3 regions of the Sinorhizobium sp. CCBAU 05631 genome follow, and region 1 is predicted to be linked to each of the others. Evidence: predicted binding sites of a transcription regulator. Region 1 holds the regulator's gene; each other region holds the start of a gene.
The links. Region 1 encodes PhoB, which activates phosphate uptake and scavenging genes when phosphate is short. Its sites were predicted from a motif close to TGTCATNNANCTGTCAT; they were not measured.
Positions count from the first base shown of each region.

Region 2: SS05631_RS04290 (esterase-like activity of phytase family protein) is a predicted target of PhoB. The motif match lies at 1,591-1,607, and genes of this name have one in related genera.
Region 3: SS05631_RS08635 (UDP-2,3-diacylglucosamine diphosphatase) is a predicted target of PhoB. The motif match lies at 2,241-2,257, and genes of this name have one in related genera.

Region 1 is NZ_CP023063.1:133,848-138,706, forward strand. Features, by position in the region: gene pstA (phosphate ABC transporter permease PstA) at 1-1,149, shown strand, start outside; gene pstB (phosphate ABC transporter ATP-binding protein PstB) at 1,163-1,978, shown strand; gene phoU (phosphate signaling complex protein PhoU) at 2,025-2,738, shown strand; gene phoB (phosphate regulon transcriptional regulator PhoB) at 2,784-3,467, shown strand; gene SS05631_RS00640 (GcrA family cell cycle regulator) at 3,552-4,070, opposite strand; gene SS05631_RS00645 (aspartate aminotransferase family protein) at 4,485-4,859, shown strand, end outside.
Region 2 is NZ_CP023063.1:894,912-899,770, reverse strand. Features, by position in the region: gene rnd (ribonuclease D) at 1-363, shown strand, start outside; gene SS05631_RS04295 (adenylate/guanylate cyclase domain-containing protein) at 523-1,542, shown strand; gene SS05631_RS04290 (esterase-like activity of phytase family protein) at 1,703-3,055, shown strand; gene ppx (exopolyphosphatase) at 3,127-4,650, opposite strand; gene SS05631_RS04280 (RNA degradosome polyphosphate kinase) at 4,662-4,859, opposite strand, start outside.
Region 3 is NZ_CP023063.1:1,742,270-1,747,128, reverse strand. Features, by position in the region: gene SS05631_RS08640 (NADP-dependent malic enzyme) at 1-2,131, opposite strand, end outside; gene SS05631_RS08635 (UDP-2,3-diacylglucosamine diphosphatase) at 2,309-3,145, shown strand; gene SS05631_RS08630 (MFS transporter) at 3,251-4,471, shown strand; gene dgcA (N-acetyl-D-Glu racemase DgcA) at 4,423-4,859, opposite strand, start outside.

The sequences.
Region 1 (4,859 bases):
AAAGGCTACACGGCCTTCCAGCAGACGACGATCACGCTGCCGATCGAGTTTTCCGAAAAGGTGATCGACCCGAAGAACGAGCGCGCGACCGATCCGAAGCAACTGATGACCGCCAATTATCCGGTGCTCGTCCGCGACGCCCTGGTCAAGCAGCTCGGCATCGACCCGAAGAAGCGGCCGCTTGTGAAACAGGCGAACGACATGGTCTCCGACAGCGTCCGCACGCAGCTGCGTGACATTGTCGTTGCCGACCCTTCGGTGATCGGCAAGACGATCCCGGTGACGCTGCTCGCCGACGCGAACATCGATTCGGCCTTCAAGGGCCAGATCGACCTCACGGTCGACGAATCGAAGCGCAAGGTCAAGGACCAGCAGGTCGCCTGGATGAACCAGCTGGCCGAGGCCGGCGTGCTGAAGAAGAGCTTCAACACCGGCATCTTCACGTTCGGCGCATCGAGCCGCCCGGAAGCGGCCGGCGTTGGCGTGGCGCTGGTCGGGTCTGCCTATATGATGCTGATCGTCCTCGTCCTGTCGCTGCCGATCGGCGTCGCCGCCTCGATCTATCTCGAGGAATTCGCGCCGAAGAACCGGCTGACCGACCTGATCGAGGTCAACATCAACAATCTCGCCGCCGTGCCGTCGATCGTCTACGGCCTTCTCGGTCTCGCCGTCTTCGTGAATTTCGCCGGCATGCCGCGCTCGGCGGCCCTCGTCGGTGGATTCGTGCTGACCCTGATGACGCTACCGACGATCATCATCGCGACGCGCGCCGCGCTGAAGGCCGTGCCTCCGTCGATCCGCTCCGCCGCGCTCGGCCTCGGCGCCTCGAAGATGCAGACGATCTTCCACCATGTGCTGCCGCTTGCCATGCCCGGCATCCTGACCGGCACGATCATCGGCCTGGCGCACGCCCTCGGCGAGACGGCGCCGCTGCTCCTGATCGGCATGGTCGCCTTCGTCGTCGACTATCCGGGCTCGCCGCTCGAACCGTCCACGGCGCTCCCCGTGCAGATCTACATGTGGGCGAACGAGGCTGAGCGCGCCTTCGTCGAGCGTACCTCGGGGGCGATCATCATCCTGCTGATCTTCCTCGTCATCATGAACCTCGGCGCAATTCTGTTGCGGCGTCGCTTTGAGCGTCGCTGGTAGTGGGGTAAGGACTATGAACATCATGTCGGAAGCTGCAGTCGAAAAGGCTCTGGACCAGAAAATGAACACGGTGCCCTTGAAGATGATCGGTAAGGATGTGTCGGTCTATTACGGCGAGAAGCGCGCGCTCTTCGACGTCAACCTGAATATCCGCGAGAATACCGTGACGGCGCTCATCGGTCCTTCCGGATGCGGCAAGTCGACCTTCCTGCGGACGCTCAACCGCATGAACGACACGATCGAGAATTGCCGGGTCACCGGCCGGATCACCCTCGACGAGGACGACATCTACGATCCGTCGATCGACGTGGTGGAACTGCGCGCCCGCGTCGGCATGGTCTTCCAGAAGCCCAATCCGTTCCCAAAGTCGATCTATGAGAATGTTTCCTACGGGCCGCGCATCCACGGCCTGGCCCGCACGAAGGCCGATTTCGATGAGATCGTCGAAACGAGCCTGCGGAAGGCGGGCCTGTGGAATGAGGTGAAGGACCGCCTGCAGGAGCCGGGGACGGGTCTTTCCGGCGGCCAGCAACAGCGCCTCTGCATCGCCCGCGCCGTTGCCGTCAGCCCGGAAGTGATTCTCATGGACGAGCCCTGCTCGGCCCTCGACCCGATCGCCACGGCCAAGGTCGAAGAGCTCATTCACGAGCTGCGCGCCAATTTCACCATCGTCATCGTGACCCACTCGATGCAGCAGGCGGCCCGCGTCTCGCAGCGCACCGCCATGTTCCACCTCGGCAATCTCGTCGAGGAGAACGACACCGACAAGATGTTCACCAATCCGGACGACCAGCGCACCCAGGATTACATCATGGGCCGCTTCGGCTGATCGCCCGAAAACCCACCGCGAAGAGTGCGCCCTCGAGGAACCGTAGATGTCTCACCCCCACATAACGACAGCCTTCGACGAAGAGCTTAAATATCTGACGCGCCGGATCTCGGAGATGGGCGGCCAGGCCGAGCAGATGGTGGCGGATTCCGTCCGGGCTTTGGTGAATTCCGATCTGGCGCTCGCCCAGAAGGTCATTTCCGACGATGCAATCTTGGACGACGCCGAGCGCCAGATCGGCGAAAAGGCGATCGTCACCATCGCCAAGCGACAGCCGATGGCCGCGGATCTCCGCGAGATCATGGGGTCGATCCGGATCGCCGCCGATCTCGAGCGCGTCGGCGACCTCGGCAAGAACACTGCCAAGCGCGTCATCGCGGTTGCCGGCTCCGGCATTCCGCGCAAGCTGGCGCGCGGTCTCGAGCACCTCGCCGAACTCGCCCTGATCCAGCTCAAGGAGGTCCTCGACGTTTACGCCTCGCGTTCGCCGGAGAAGGCAAACAGCATCCGCGAACGCGACGAGGAGATCGACGCGATTTACACCTCGTTGTTCCGCGAGCTGTTGACCTACATGATGGAGGATCCGCGCAACATCACCCCCTGCACGCATCTCCTTTTCTGCGCCAAGAACATCGAGCGTATCGGCGACCACGCCACCAATATCGCCGAAACCATCTACTACATGGCGACGGGCGCCCAGCCGCAGGGCGAGCGGCCGAAGGACGACATGACGTCAACGCTCGGATCCGTCACCGACTGAGGGGACACCCGCCAATCATGAATCTAGGCAAGGAGTCGTAACTGAATGTTGCCGAAGATAGCCGTTGTCGAGGACGAGGAAGCGCTCAGCGTGCTGCTGCGCTACAATCTCGAGGCTGAGGGCTTCGAGGTCGATACGATCTTTCGCGGCGACGAAGCGGAGATCCGCCTGCAGGAGCGCTTGCCCGACCTTCTCATCCTCGACTGGATGCTGCCCGGCGTCTCCGGCATCGAGCTTTGCCGCCGTCTCCGACAGCGCCCGGAGACCGAGCGGCTGCCGATCATCATGCTGACGGCGCGCGGCGAGGAAAGCGAGCGGGTGCGAGGCCTTGCGACCGGTGCCGACGACTACGTCGTCAAGCCGTTCTCGACGCCGGAGCTGATGGCGCGGGTCAAAGCGATGCTCCGGCGAGCGAAGCCTGAAGTGCTGTCGACGGTGCTTCGCTGCGGCGACATAGAGCTCGACCGCGAAACCCATCGCGTGCATCGTCGCACCCGCGAAGTGAGGCTCGGCCCGACGGAGTTCCGGCTCCTGGAGTTCCTGATGGCCTCGCCAGGCCGCGTCTTCTCCCGCTCGCAGCTGCTCGACGGCGTCTGGGGGCACGACATCTATGTCGACGAGCGAACGGTCGACGTCCATGTCGGCCGGCTGCGCAAGGCTCTGAATTTCTCCAATATGCCCGATGTGATCAGGACGGTGCGCGGCGCCGGCTATTCGTTGGAAAGCTGACGCTTGCGCTGCTCTTCCGGCGTTCCAAAGTGATAAGGGGCCCGACGGGCCCCTTCATGCGTTATTTGTTATTGCTCCGACCGATCAGCGCGCGCGGCGCCGCTCGGCCGAGGGCTGGTAGGCGAGGCGAGCGTGGTAGCTGCAATAGGGGGAGGATTCCGGCGAGTCGTTGCCGCAGAAGTGGAATTCTTCCTTGAGCGGGTCGCCGATCGGCCATTTGCAGGTCCGCTCGGTCAGCTGGGTGAGTTCCAGCCGGCGCGACATCGGCACGACAATGTTGGTGTCGAGTGCGAGATCCTGCTCCGCCACCAGATCGACGGCGACCTCTTCCTTGAGCACGGCCGTGCCGGCAGCGCGGGTAACCGTCCGGGTCACGGCGCGTGCCGCGTAGTTCGGGGCGCGGGGCGCCGAGGTCGTCCGCTTGGGACGAGCCGCCGCTGTCGCTCCGCCGGCCTTGGCGCGGCCTGGCAGGCTCAACCGATGAACCTTGCCGATCACCGCGTTACGGCTGACGCCTCCCAGCTGCGCCGCGATCTGGCTCGCGCTTAGGCCCTCGGACCATAGCTTCTTCAGCTTCTCAACCCGCTCGTCCGTCCAGTTCATGTCTGCACTCCCCGTTCTCGGCGTTGGGATGGCAGAATCCATCACCGTTCTCCGGAAAAGCCCCGGAGTTACAACGCGATAACTATTTTGGTGACTAGGTCCGCCGCATGCGTCTAGTAATTGAATATTAACCTACCGGCCGGGTGACTCCGTGGCAAGAGTCGCCGGAATCGCGCCGAATCGATTTCGCAGTTTTCCCCAACTTGCTGTCGGATAGTTGCATTTTTGCAAGCCCCGCATCGGGATTTTTTCGCGGTGCGGAATCCGGGCCGGCGCGACTGTTGCAAGCCTTGGTTTTGTTGACATTGCGCCGCGATATGGGAATAGTGCCTGCGCCGCCGAAAGGCGGCATTTTTGATTTTTGTCGGGCCGATACGTCCGACAGCGATGCCGATGACGAAGGAGATGCTGATCATGGCCGCAACAACGCCGCTCTACGACACCTATCTGCGTGCGCCGTTGCGTTTCGAGCGAGGCGAGGGCGTCTGGCTGATTGCCGAAGACGGCACCCGCTATCTCGACTTTGCAGCCGGCGTCGCGGTCATTTCGCTCGGCCATGCCCATCCTCATCTCGTCGAAGCGCTGAAAGCGCAGGCGGAGAAGCTCTGGCATGTGTCCAATCTCTACGATGTTCCCGGCCAGGAGAGCCTGGCGCAGCGGCTGACGGCGGTCACCTTCGCCGATCGAGTGTTCTTCACCAATTCCGGTGCGGAAGCGCTCGAATGTGCGATCAAGACGGCGCGCCGCTACCATTTCGCCAAGGGCCATCCGGAGCGGTTCCACATCATC
Region 2 (4,859 bases), 760 kb from region 1:
TGGGAGCGTTCCGCTGCCGGGACCGCGATCATCGAGGCGGTCACCGAGGCGCTGGCGCTTCCGAAGGCCGATCTGCCCCGCCTGCCGCGCCAGAACCACGCGCCGGAGGGCGCTGCGGCAGCGGGCGAGATGCTCAAAGTGCTCCTGAAGCTCATCGCCGAAAAGGAGGGCGTGGCGGCCAAGATCATCGCCAGCAGCGACGATCTCGATCGGATCGCCGCCGAAGGCGAAAAGGCCGACGTCGCCGCGCTGCACGGCTGGCGCCGGGAGCTTTTCGGCGACATGGCGCTGAAGCTTATCAATGGCGAGGTGGCGCTTCGCTTCGTCGGAAAGAAGATCGAGGCGATGGAAATCGGCGGTTGAACGGCGGCAGCCGCCAACACCTTTCCGCCCGAATCCGGTCTTAGCCAGACGAATTGAAATGCTGATCCGACTCAACGGATCAGGTGTTCGCACTGCCGCGAATGAGACTTCCGCAGGCGCGGCCATCCTTCCGCTGTTTGATTCCCGAGGCCATCGCGCATGCGCTGGAGATTTTCCACGCTCGAATTCATTTTCCTGCTTCTGGTTCTTGCCGGCAGCGGCGTGGCCTATGCATGGGTCGTCTATGGCGACGGAGCGCTGATCGGCGCGACCTTTGCGGTGTTCATCTGCATGCCGGTCCTTGCCTTTGAACGCCGCATCATCCTGCGGCGCCTCTACAGGGCGATCCACAGCCTTCCGACACCAGCCTTTCTCCTGTCCTCCATCGCCGTCTATTTCGCGGTCGAAAATCTCGGCTTCGTCGCGGCGGGGGTGGTGCTGAAGATGACGGGCGTGCTTCAGCAATCCTGGAGCGAGGCGATGGTGCCCTCCTTCAATGTGCTCGTCTATGCGCTCGTCGTTTCCGGTCCGATCATTTTCGTGTTGCGGGTGCGGGAACTGCTCGGCCGCGACGTCTTCATGAGCTTGCTGATGGGACGCTACCGCAAGCCGGTGCAGGAGGAACGCGTATTCCTGTTTATCGACGTCGCCGGCTCGACAGCCTATGCCGAGCGCTTCGGCGACCTCAAGATGCAGGAATATCTCGGAAAGCTGTTTGCGGAGCTCGCCGATCCGGTGCTGCGCTATCGCGGCTCCATCGACGACTATATCGGCGACGCCGCGGTCATCACCTGGCCTTTCGACCGAGCCGTGGCCGACGCCGCCTGCATTCGCTGCGTCTTCGACATTCTCGACCAGGTTCAAGCTTCCGCCTCCCGCTGGCACAAGGTGTACGGCGAGGTCCCACGCCTGCGCGCGGCCCTCCACGGAGGAACGATCGTTGCCGCCGAAATCGGCGTCGACAGGCACAAGATCACCTATTTCGGGGACACCGTGAACACGACGGCGCGTCTCGAAGGTCTCTGCCGAACGCTCGATCGGCAGGTGCTGATTTCCGCCGATCTGTTGCGGCGCATGCGCCTGCCGACCTTCGTCAGAAGCGAGGACCTGGGAGAGCACGAGATCAAGGGACGCGGCCAGAAACTCGGGGTATTCTCTCTGCGCGCCGTGCAACTGTAGCGCGCGCCGGGAGGCACCGTCTTCGCTCCCATGGGCGGCCGGTATGGCCGTCATCAAAGCTTCACCGGCCTGTCAGAGAAGCGTCAACTCGCCGTCATCAAAGCCGCCTATCGGGAAGCGATACAGCTCGAACCCAACAGCTCGAACCCAGGTGAATTTGATGACGAAATCCATCCTCGCCGTCGCCTTGACGCTCCTGTCGGCGACCACCGCGCTCGCCGATGAAAAGGCCTTTCCGGCGACACTGAAGGCCCATGCGGTCCTGCCGGCCAATACGATCATTGCCGCGCCTGCGGATGCGGCGGAATACCTCATGACTTCGGGCAAGTTCTCGACCGTCGACCGCAAGCGCGCGACGGAGCTCGGCAGCGTAGCGGGCAAGGACGGCGTCCGCCCGACCGGCCTTTCTCTCCCCTTCAACGGCCAGCCGATGCAGGGCTTCTCCGGCATCAAGGCGATGCCGGACGGCACTTTCTGGAGCCTTTCGGACAATGGCTTCGGCAACAAGCTCAATTCGACCGACGCGATGCTGATGCTGCATCATCTGAAAATCGACTGGGACGCCGGCAAGGTCGAAGCATTGAAAACCGTCTTCCTGTCCGATCCCGACCGCAAGACGCCCTTCCCGATCGTCATGGAAGGCTCTGCCACACGCTATCTCACCGGCGGAGACTTCGACGTCGAGTCGATCCAGCCGGTCGCCGACGGCTTCTGGATCGGCGAAGAATTCGGTCCCTACGTGCTGAAGTTCGACACGACCGGCAAGCTCACCGACGTGATCCCGACGACGGTGGACGGCAAGCCGGTGCTGTCGCCGGACAATCCGACGCTGACGCTCCAGGCGGACCCGTCGAAGAGGGCGCCCGCTTTCAACCTCAAGCGCTCCGGCGGCTATGAAGGTCTGGCTCTGTCCAAGGACGGCACCAAACTCTACGGCCTGCTCGAGGGGCCGATCTGGACCGACGGCGAAACGGTCGAACAGGCGGATGGCCGCCCGGCGCTCCGCATCGTCGAGCTCGATGCCGCAGCCAAGGCCTGGACCGGGCGTAGCTGGCTCTATCCGCTCGCCGAAGGCGGCGAGGCGATCGGCGACTTCAATATGCTCGACGAAAAGTCGGCGCTGGTAATCGAGCGCGACAATGGTGCCGGCACCGTCGACAAGGCCTGCGCCGATCCCAAGGATCCGAAGCCGGATTGCTTCGCGGTCGGGTCGAAGCTGAAGCGCGTCTACAAGATCGCGATGGACGATGAGTATGTCGGCAAGGCCGTGCGCAAGATCGGTTACATCGACCTCCTGAAGATTTCCGATCCGGACAACAGGAAGCGCCAGGGCGGCGACGGCTATTATGACATGCCTTTCGTCACCATCGAGAACGTCGATCGCGTCGACGACGCGCATATCATCGTCGGCAACGACAACAACCTGCCCTTCTCCGCCGGACGTGCGCTCGACAAGGCAGACGACAACGAATTCGTGCTGCTCGAAGTCGGCGACTTCCTGAAAGCCGAATAACCGAACGGTCGCGCGTGGAGACCCGCGCGCGACCGTTCCCACCATCTGAAACGACGCCGCTTGGTGACCGCTCAGCTCTCGAAGTGGAAAGCGAGCTTCTTGCCCGTCAGCCGGCTCAGTTGCTGCAGGCGGCCGTCGAGACGTTCGCCCTCGAAATCGAGATAGGCCGCGGGCACGACGAATTCGAGATCGACCTCCGGCCGCGGCGACGGCCGCAGGGTCAGATGGCGCGCGACGCCCGGCATCGAGGCGGAGAAGAGATAGGCAACCCGCAACAGGCCGCCGAGCAGCTTTGCCAGTTCGAGCAGGCGCGGCGTGGTGATGCCGGCGAGCGGGCTGGTGGCGCCGTCGTCGTTGAGCCCCTCGAAACGATAATAATTGGCAAGCGCGATATAGGCGCGGCCGGCATGGGTAATGCCGGTGAAAGCGGAGTGCGCGATGATGTTCAACGCCTGCAGGCCGCGATAGTCCGGATGCGCGCGCCAGCTGATATCCGCCAGCAGGCAGGCGGCCTCGCGGTAACGGCGCTCCTCCTCGGCTTCCTCGATGCCGAAATGCGGCACCATCCGCCCGGTCCACTCGGCAAGCTCGCGCGCATGTTCCGGGGAGCGGGCGCGCAGGATGGCGATCTCGTCGGCAGCGGTCAGCAACGGGTCCTGAAGGCGTTCGTCGTCGGAAAGGAGCGAGTAGAGGTAGCCTTCGCGAACGCCAAGCGCCGAAAACGAAATGCGCTCGGGCTTCATGATCGAGATCGCCTCCTGCATCGTCACGGCGCCGAATGGCAAGAGGCTGCGACGGCTCTTGGAAATCGTCGCGAAGGCGGAGGGCTTCAGGGTCTTGGGCTCGATCACTTCGGCCAGGATCGCCATCGCCTCGTCATAGGAGATCTCATAGCCCTGCATCATGTGCAGCGGATAGCCACGCATTTCCATCTGCAGCTTGGCGATGGCGCGCCAGGTTCCGCCAACGGCGTAGAAGGTGCGCCCGGTACCCCGCCCCAGTAGATCCGCGCCCTTCATGAACTTCCGCACCCAGGTGCGCGCCCGGCTCAGGGAGCCGTTGCTGTGCTCGAACAGCCGGATGCCGCCGAGCGGCAAGGTGATCCCGTTGCCGATGCGCCTGCCCTCGACCTCGACCAGTTCGAGCGAACCGCCGCCAAGGTCGCCGACGATGCCATCCGGATCGTGATAGCCGCTGACGACGCCCATGGCCGAGTAATAGGCTTCCTCCTCGCCGGTGAGGATCCGAACCTTCTGATCGAGAATGGCTTCCGCCTTCTCGATAAAGGCGGCGCCGTTCGAGGCCTCGCGCGCGGCGGCCGTCGCCAGCACATACATTTGCGTGGCGCGGGCCTGGTCGGACAGCGCACGGAACCGGTGCAGCGCTTTCAGCGCCCGCTGAACGCTCTCCTCCTCCATCCGGCCGGTGGCGTCGATGCCCTTGCCGAGGCCGCACATCACCTTCTCATTGAAGAGCACGGTCGGGGCACGGCTAAGCCCCTCGTAGACGACGAGGCGAATGGAGTTGGAGCCGATGTCCACGACGGACACCGGGCGTATGCCGGGCAGACGCCCCTGCGCTTCAGATTCGACCATGCGATTCCAGTTTACTTGCGCCAACCGCTATTCCAGCCGGCAATCAGCTTCGGTGCACTGGACTTCAGAGCCTCACCCCGGCCCGAAAGGCTGGGATTGGTCATGAAATAATGCTGCGCGTTGAACGGCTCGGCGTCCTTGTCGACTTCCATGCGGCGCGAGGTGCCGTCCGGAAGAATCTCGTAGCTCTGCTGGTTGTCGATGAGATT
Region 3 (4,859 bases), 1.6 Mb from region 1:
GGAAGACGAGCAGATTGGCTTCGCCCTTCAGCGTGCTGTTCGGCATCACCCGCTCGCGCAGCGTTTCGGAGATGGCTGCGTCCCCGTGCATCTCGCCGTCGACCTCGAGATCGGGCGCCAGCTCGCGGACGAGCTTGAGCGCGGCGCGCATCTTGGCGGCGCTCTCGGATTCGCGCGATCCGAAATTCGAATGGGAAACAAGGGCAGCGCGCGGCGTGATGCCAAAGCGGCGTATTTCGCCGGCGGCCATCACGGTCGTCTGGGCGATTTCCTCGGCGCTGGGGCTGAAGCTCACATAGGTGTCGGTGAAGAAGGTCGCACCGCGCTGGGAAATCAACAGGCTTAGCGCCGAGAAGTCGAGTACGCCCGGCTTCTTGCCGATGATCTGTGAAACGTCGCGCAGGTGTCGGCTGTAGCGCCCTTCGACCCCGCAGATCAATGCGTCCGCTTCACCGCGCTTGACCGCCAGCGCACCGATCACCGTCGTATTCGTGCGGACGATCGTGCGGGCGGCTTCCGGGATGACGCCGAGACGGCCGACAAGGGTGAAGTATTCTTCGACGTAGTCGCGATAGCGCGGATCTCCTTCCGGATTGACGACCTCGAAGTCGACATCGGGACGGATTCTGAGGCCATAGCGGCGGAGGCGGGTGTCGATGATCTGCGGACGGCCGATCAGGATCGGCTTGGCCGTGCCTTCTTCCAAGAGCACCTGGGCGGCGCGCAACACCCGTTCGTCTTCTCCTTCGGCGAAGATGACGCGGTTCTTGGGGGCGTTCTTGGCGGCTGCGAAGACCGGCTTCATGATGAAGCCGGAGCGGAAGACGAAGCGGTTGAGCTTGTCGAGATAGGCGTCGAAATCCTGGATCGGCCGGGTAGCGACGCCGCTCTCGGCTGCAGCCTTGGCCACCGCCGGAGCGATGCGCAGGATCAACCGCTGGTCGAAGGGCGAGGGGATGAGATAGTCGGGTCCGAAGACCGGCGTTTCCCCTGAATAGGCACGGGCCGCAACATCCGACGGCTCCTCGCGCGCCAGGCCGGCGATTGCCCGCACCGCCGCCATCTTCATCTCTTCATTGATGGTGCGCGCGCCGCAATCGAGCGCGCCGCGGAAGATATGCGGGAAGCAAAGGACGTTGTTGACCTGGTTCGGGAAGTCGGAGCGTCCGGTGCAGATCATCGCGTCCGGCCGCGCGGCGCGCGCCACTTCCGGCATGATTTCCGGTGTCGGGTTGGCGAGCGCCATGATCAGCGGCTTCTCGGCCATCTGGGCGAGCAGTTCGGGCTTGAGGACGCCTGCTGCAGAAAGTCCCAGGAAAACGTCGGCGCCGCCGATGCTGTCGGCAAGCACGCGATTGGCGCTGTCCTGCGCGTAGATGGCCTTCCATTCGTCCATCAGAACCTCGCGGCCCTTATAGACGAGACCCTCCAGGTCATGGACCCAGATGTTTTCGGGCTTGGCGCCAAGGGTGACGAGAAGGTTCAGGCAGGCAAGGGCGGCAGCGCCGGCGCCCGAGGCGACGATCTTCGCCTTGGCGATGTCCTTGCCGGCGAGTTCCAGGCCGTTCAGGACGGCGGCGGCGACAATGATCGCCGTTCCGTGCTGGTCATCATGGAAGACGGGAATGTCCATCTTCTCCCGCAAGCGGCGCTCGACCTCGAAACATTCCGGAGCCTTGATGTCTTCGAGATTGATGCCGCCGAAGGTCGGCTCGAGCGCGGAAACCACGTCGACCATGCGTTCGACGGTCGGCGCGTCGATCTCGATATCGAAGACATCGATGCCGGCGAATTTCTTGAAGAGGACGGCCTTGCCTTCCATCACCGGTTTTGAGGCCAGGGGACCGATATTGCCGAGGCCGAGCACGGCGGTGCCGTTGGAGACCACGGCGACGAGGTTAGAGCGGGCGGTGAAATCGGCGGCGCTCGCCGGGTCATCCCTGATGGCAAGGCAGGGGGCTGCGACGCCGGGCGAATAGGCGAGCGCCAGATCGCGCTGATTGCCGAGCGGTTTGGTGGGCTGGATCTCTAGCTTGCCCGGACGGGGGTAGCGGTGGAAGAAGAGTGCCTGCTGGTCGATGTCTCCGCTCGCCGGAGCCGATTGAGGTTTCGCTATTTCGCCCGTGGTCATGCCGTCACATCCCCGTTTCTGGATCGGGGCCTTTTGGCACGAATTCCCGCCCGCGTACAGTTTCACGGCAGCGCTTTTCATCAGCCCGATCCGGCCCGCCGAATTCCGGTGTCATCTTCCTGAAACACGAGTCTGGTTTTGACGAGGCGAGACAAAGCTCGAGAAGGCGAGGATCTCATGGTTGCGATATCGGGATCTCAACAGAATCCGGTGCGGAAATTGCGGACGCTGTTCATCTCCGACGTCCATCTGGGCTCGAAGGCGGCGAAGACGGACTACCTGATCGATTTCCTGCGCCACCATGAGGCCGAGACTATCATTCTCGTCGGCGACATCGTCGACGGCTGGCGGTTGAAGCGGAGCTGGTACTGGCCGCAGTCCTGCAACGACGTCGTTCAGAAGCTCCTGCGCAAGGCGCGCAAGGGTTCGCGCATTATTTACATTCCCGGCAACCACGATGAGTTCATGAGGGATTTTCCGGGCGTCCACTTCGGCGGTATCGAGGTCGCGGCGCGCCACATGCACCAGGGCGCGGACGGGCGCAACTACCTCGTGCTGCATGGCGACGAATTCGACGTCGTCGTGCGCAACGCGCGTGTGCTCGCCTATCTCGGCGACTGGGCCTACGACACGGCAATCGCTATTAATATCGGCCTTGCCGCCATTCGCCGCCGCCTCGGCATGCCGTATTGGTCGTTTTCGTCCTGGGCGAAGCTGCAGGTCAAGCACGCGGTGAATTTCATCGGCGAGTTTCAGAGGGTCGTTGCGGAGGAAGCCCGCCGGCATAACGCCCAGGGCGTGATCTGCGGGCATATCCATCACGCGGTGATCGAGGACATCGACGAGATCCGCTACATCAACACCGGTGACTGGGTCGAAAGCTGCACGGCGATCGCCGAGCATTTCGACGGCACGATGGAACTGCTCACCTGGCATAGCCTGCGCGGCGGAGTGGCGGTGGAAACCTCGGCCGATGGCTTGCCCGTGACTTTGGCCGCGCCGCGGGCAGCCTGAGGTCCTCGGTACCAGGCCTGAGCCCCACCAAAGTGGCTAAAACTAGCGGCTGGCGAGCTGGCGGATATTCGTGCTAGGGGTTGCGCACAGCCATCAGGTCCTCCCATGATTCCCGCATCCGCGCCCCCCGTCCTGGGGCCTCCGCCGCGTTATTTCGCGCTCCGCATCGCGTTGCTCTTCTGCGCGCCGCTGATCGTCAACGGCTTCGCCATGCCGTATTTCCCGGTCTGGCTCAACGGCTTGTCGATGAGCGATTTCGAGATCGGCGTGGTCCTCGCCGTGCCGATGTTCATCCGGGTCATCACGGCGCCATTGGCGGGTGTGCTGGCGGACAGGCTCGGTGAGCGCACGATCGTGCTGATCTGGTCGGCCTGCCTCTCGCTTGCACTCGCCTTCGTCCTCTTCTTCGCCAAGGACTTCTGGCCGGTGCTGGTGATCTATGCGCTGCAGTCGGCCGCCTATTCGCCTTACCTCCCGATCGTCGAGGCGATCGCGCTTTCGGGCGTGCGCCGCTGGGGTTTTGACTATGCGCAGATGCGCGTCTGGGGATCGATCGCCTTTATTGGTGCGACGATGCTCGGCGGCTGGATGACCGGCCTCATCGGCGGTGCAATGGTGCTGCCGGCGATGGCCGCCGGTTTCGGCCTGACCGTTGCGATGGCCTGCGCAGCTCCGCGCATCGGCCGCCCACGCAGGCCTTCGCCGATCACGGCAATCACCGAAGCGCCGCCGCAATCGCTGCGGCAGCCCGATTTGCAGCTGCTTTTGATCGGCGTCACGCTGGTCAACAGCAGCCATGCGATGCTGTTCGCGTTTTCTGCCATTTATTGGCAGCAGATCGGCTATAGCGGCACGCAGATCGGGGCGCTGTGGAGTGCCGGGGTGGCGGCGGAAGTGCTGATGTTCTTCTTTGCCAAGGCCATTACCAGGCGCTTCAGCGTCTGGACGATGATCTTCTCCGGCTGCCTGCTGGCGGTCGCGCGCTGGCTGATCTTTCCGATGGACCTCGGTTTTACCGGTTACTTCGTCCTCCAGTGCCTGCACGCCTTTACCTATGCGATCATGCACACCGGCATGCAGCACAAGCTGGTCGAGCGCGTCGCCGAGGAGCAGGAGGCCTCCGCCCAGGGCCTCTATTTTTTCTACACCGGCATCTTCACGGCGATCTTCACCTTCCTGTCGGGCTACTTTTACGCCTGGTTCGGTGTCGCCGGCTTCTATTCGATGTCGGTCGTGGCGCTATGCGGATGCTGCTTCGCCTATGCCGGCTGGTATCTTCAGCCCCACAGGCTCGGCTCGGGCGGGAAGACGAGCGAGGCCTCGTAGCGAAGCCCCGGGCTGCGGTCCTGTGCAAGCAGCAGCGGGCCGTCGAGGTCGACGAAGTCGGCTCCCTGCGCGACGAGGACGGCCGGAGCCATGGCGAGCGAACTGCCGACCATGCAGCCGACCATGACCTTCAGGCCGAGCGCCCGGGCCTCTTCGCGCATGCGCAGCGCCTCGGTAAGTCCACCGGTCTTGTCGAGCTTGATGTTCACCGCGTCGTAGCGTCCGACGAGCGCCTTCAGGTCTGCGGTCGCATGCACGCTTTCATCGGCACAGACGGGGACGGAGCGAGCTACGGAGCCCAGCGCCTCGTCACGTCCCGCCGGCAGGGGTTGCTCGATGAGGGCGATGCCGGCCTCGGCGCAGACAGCAAAATGCAAGGCGAGGTTTT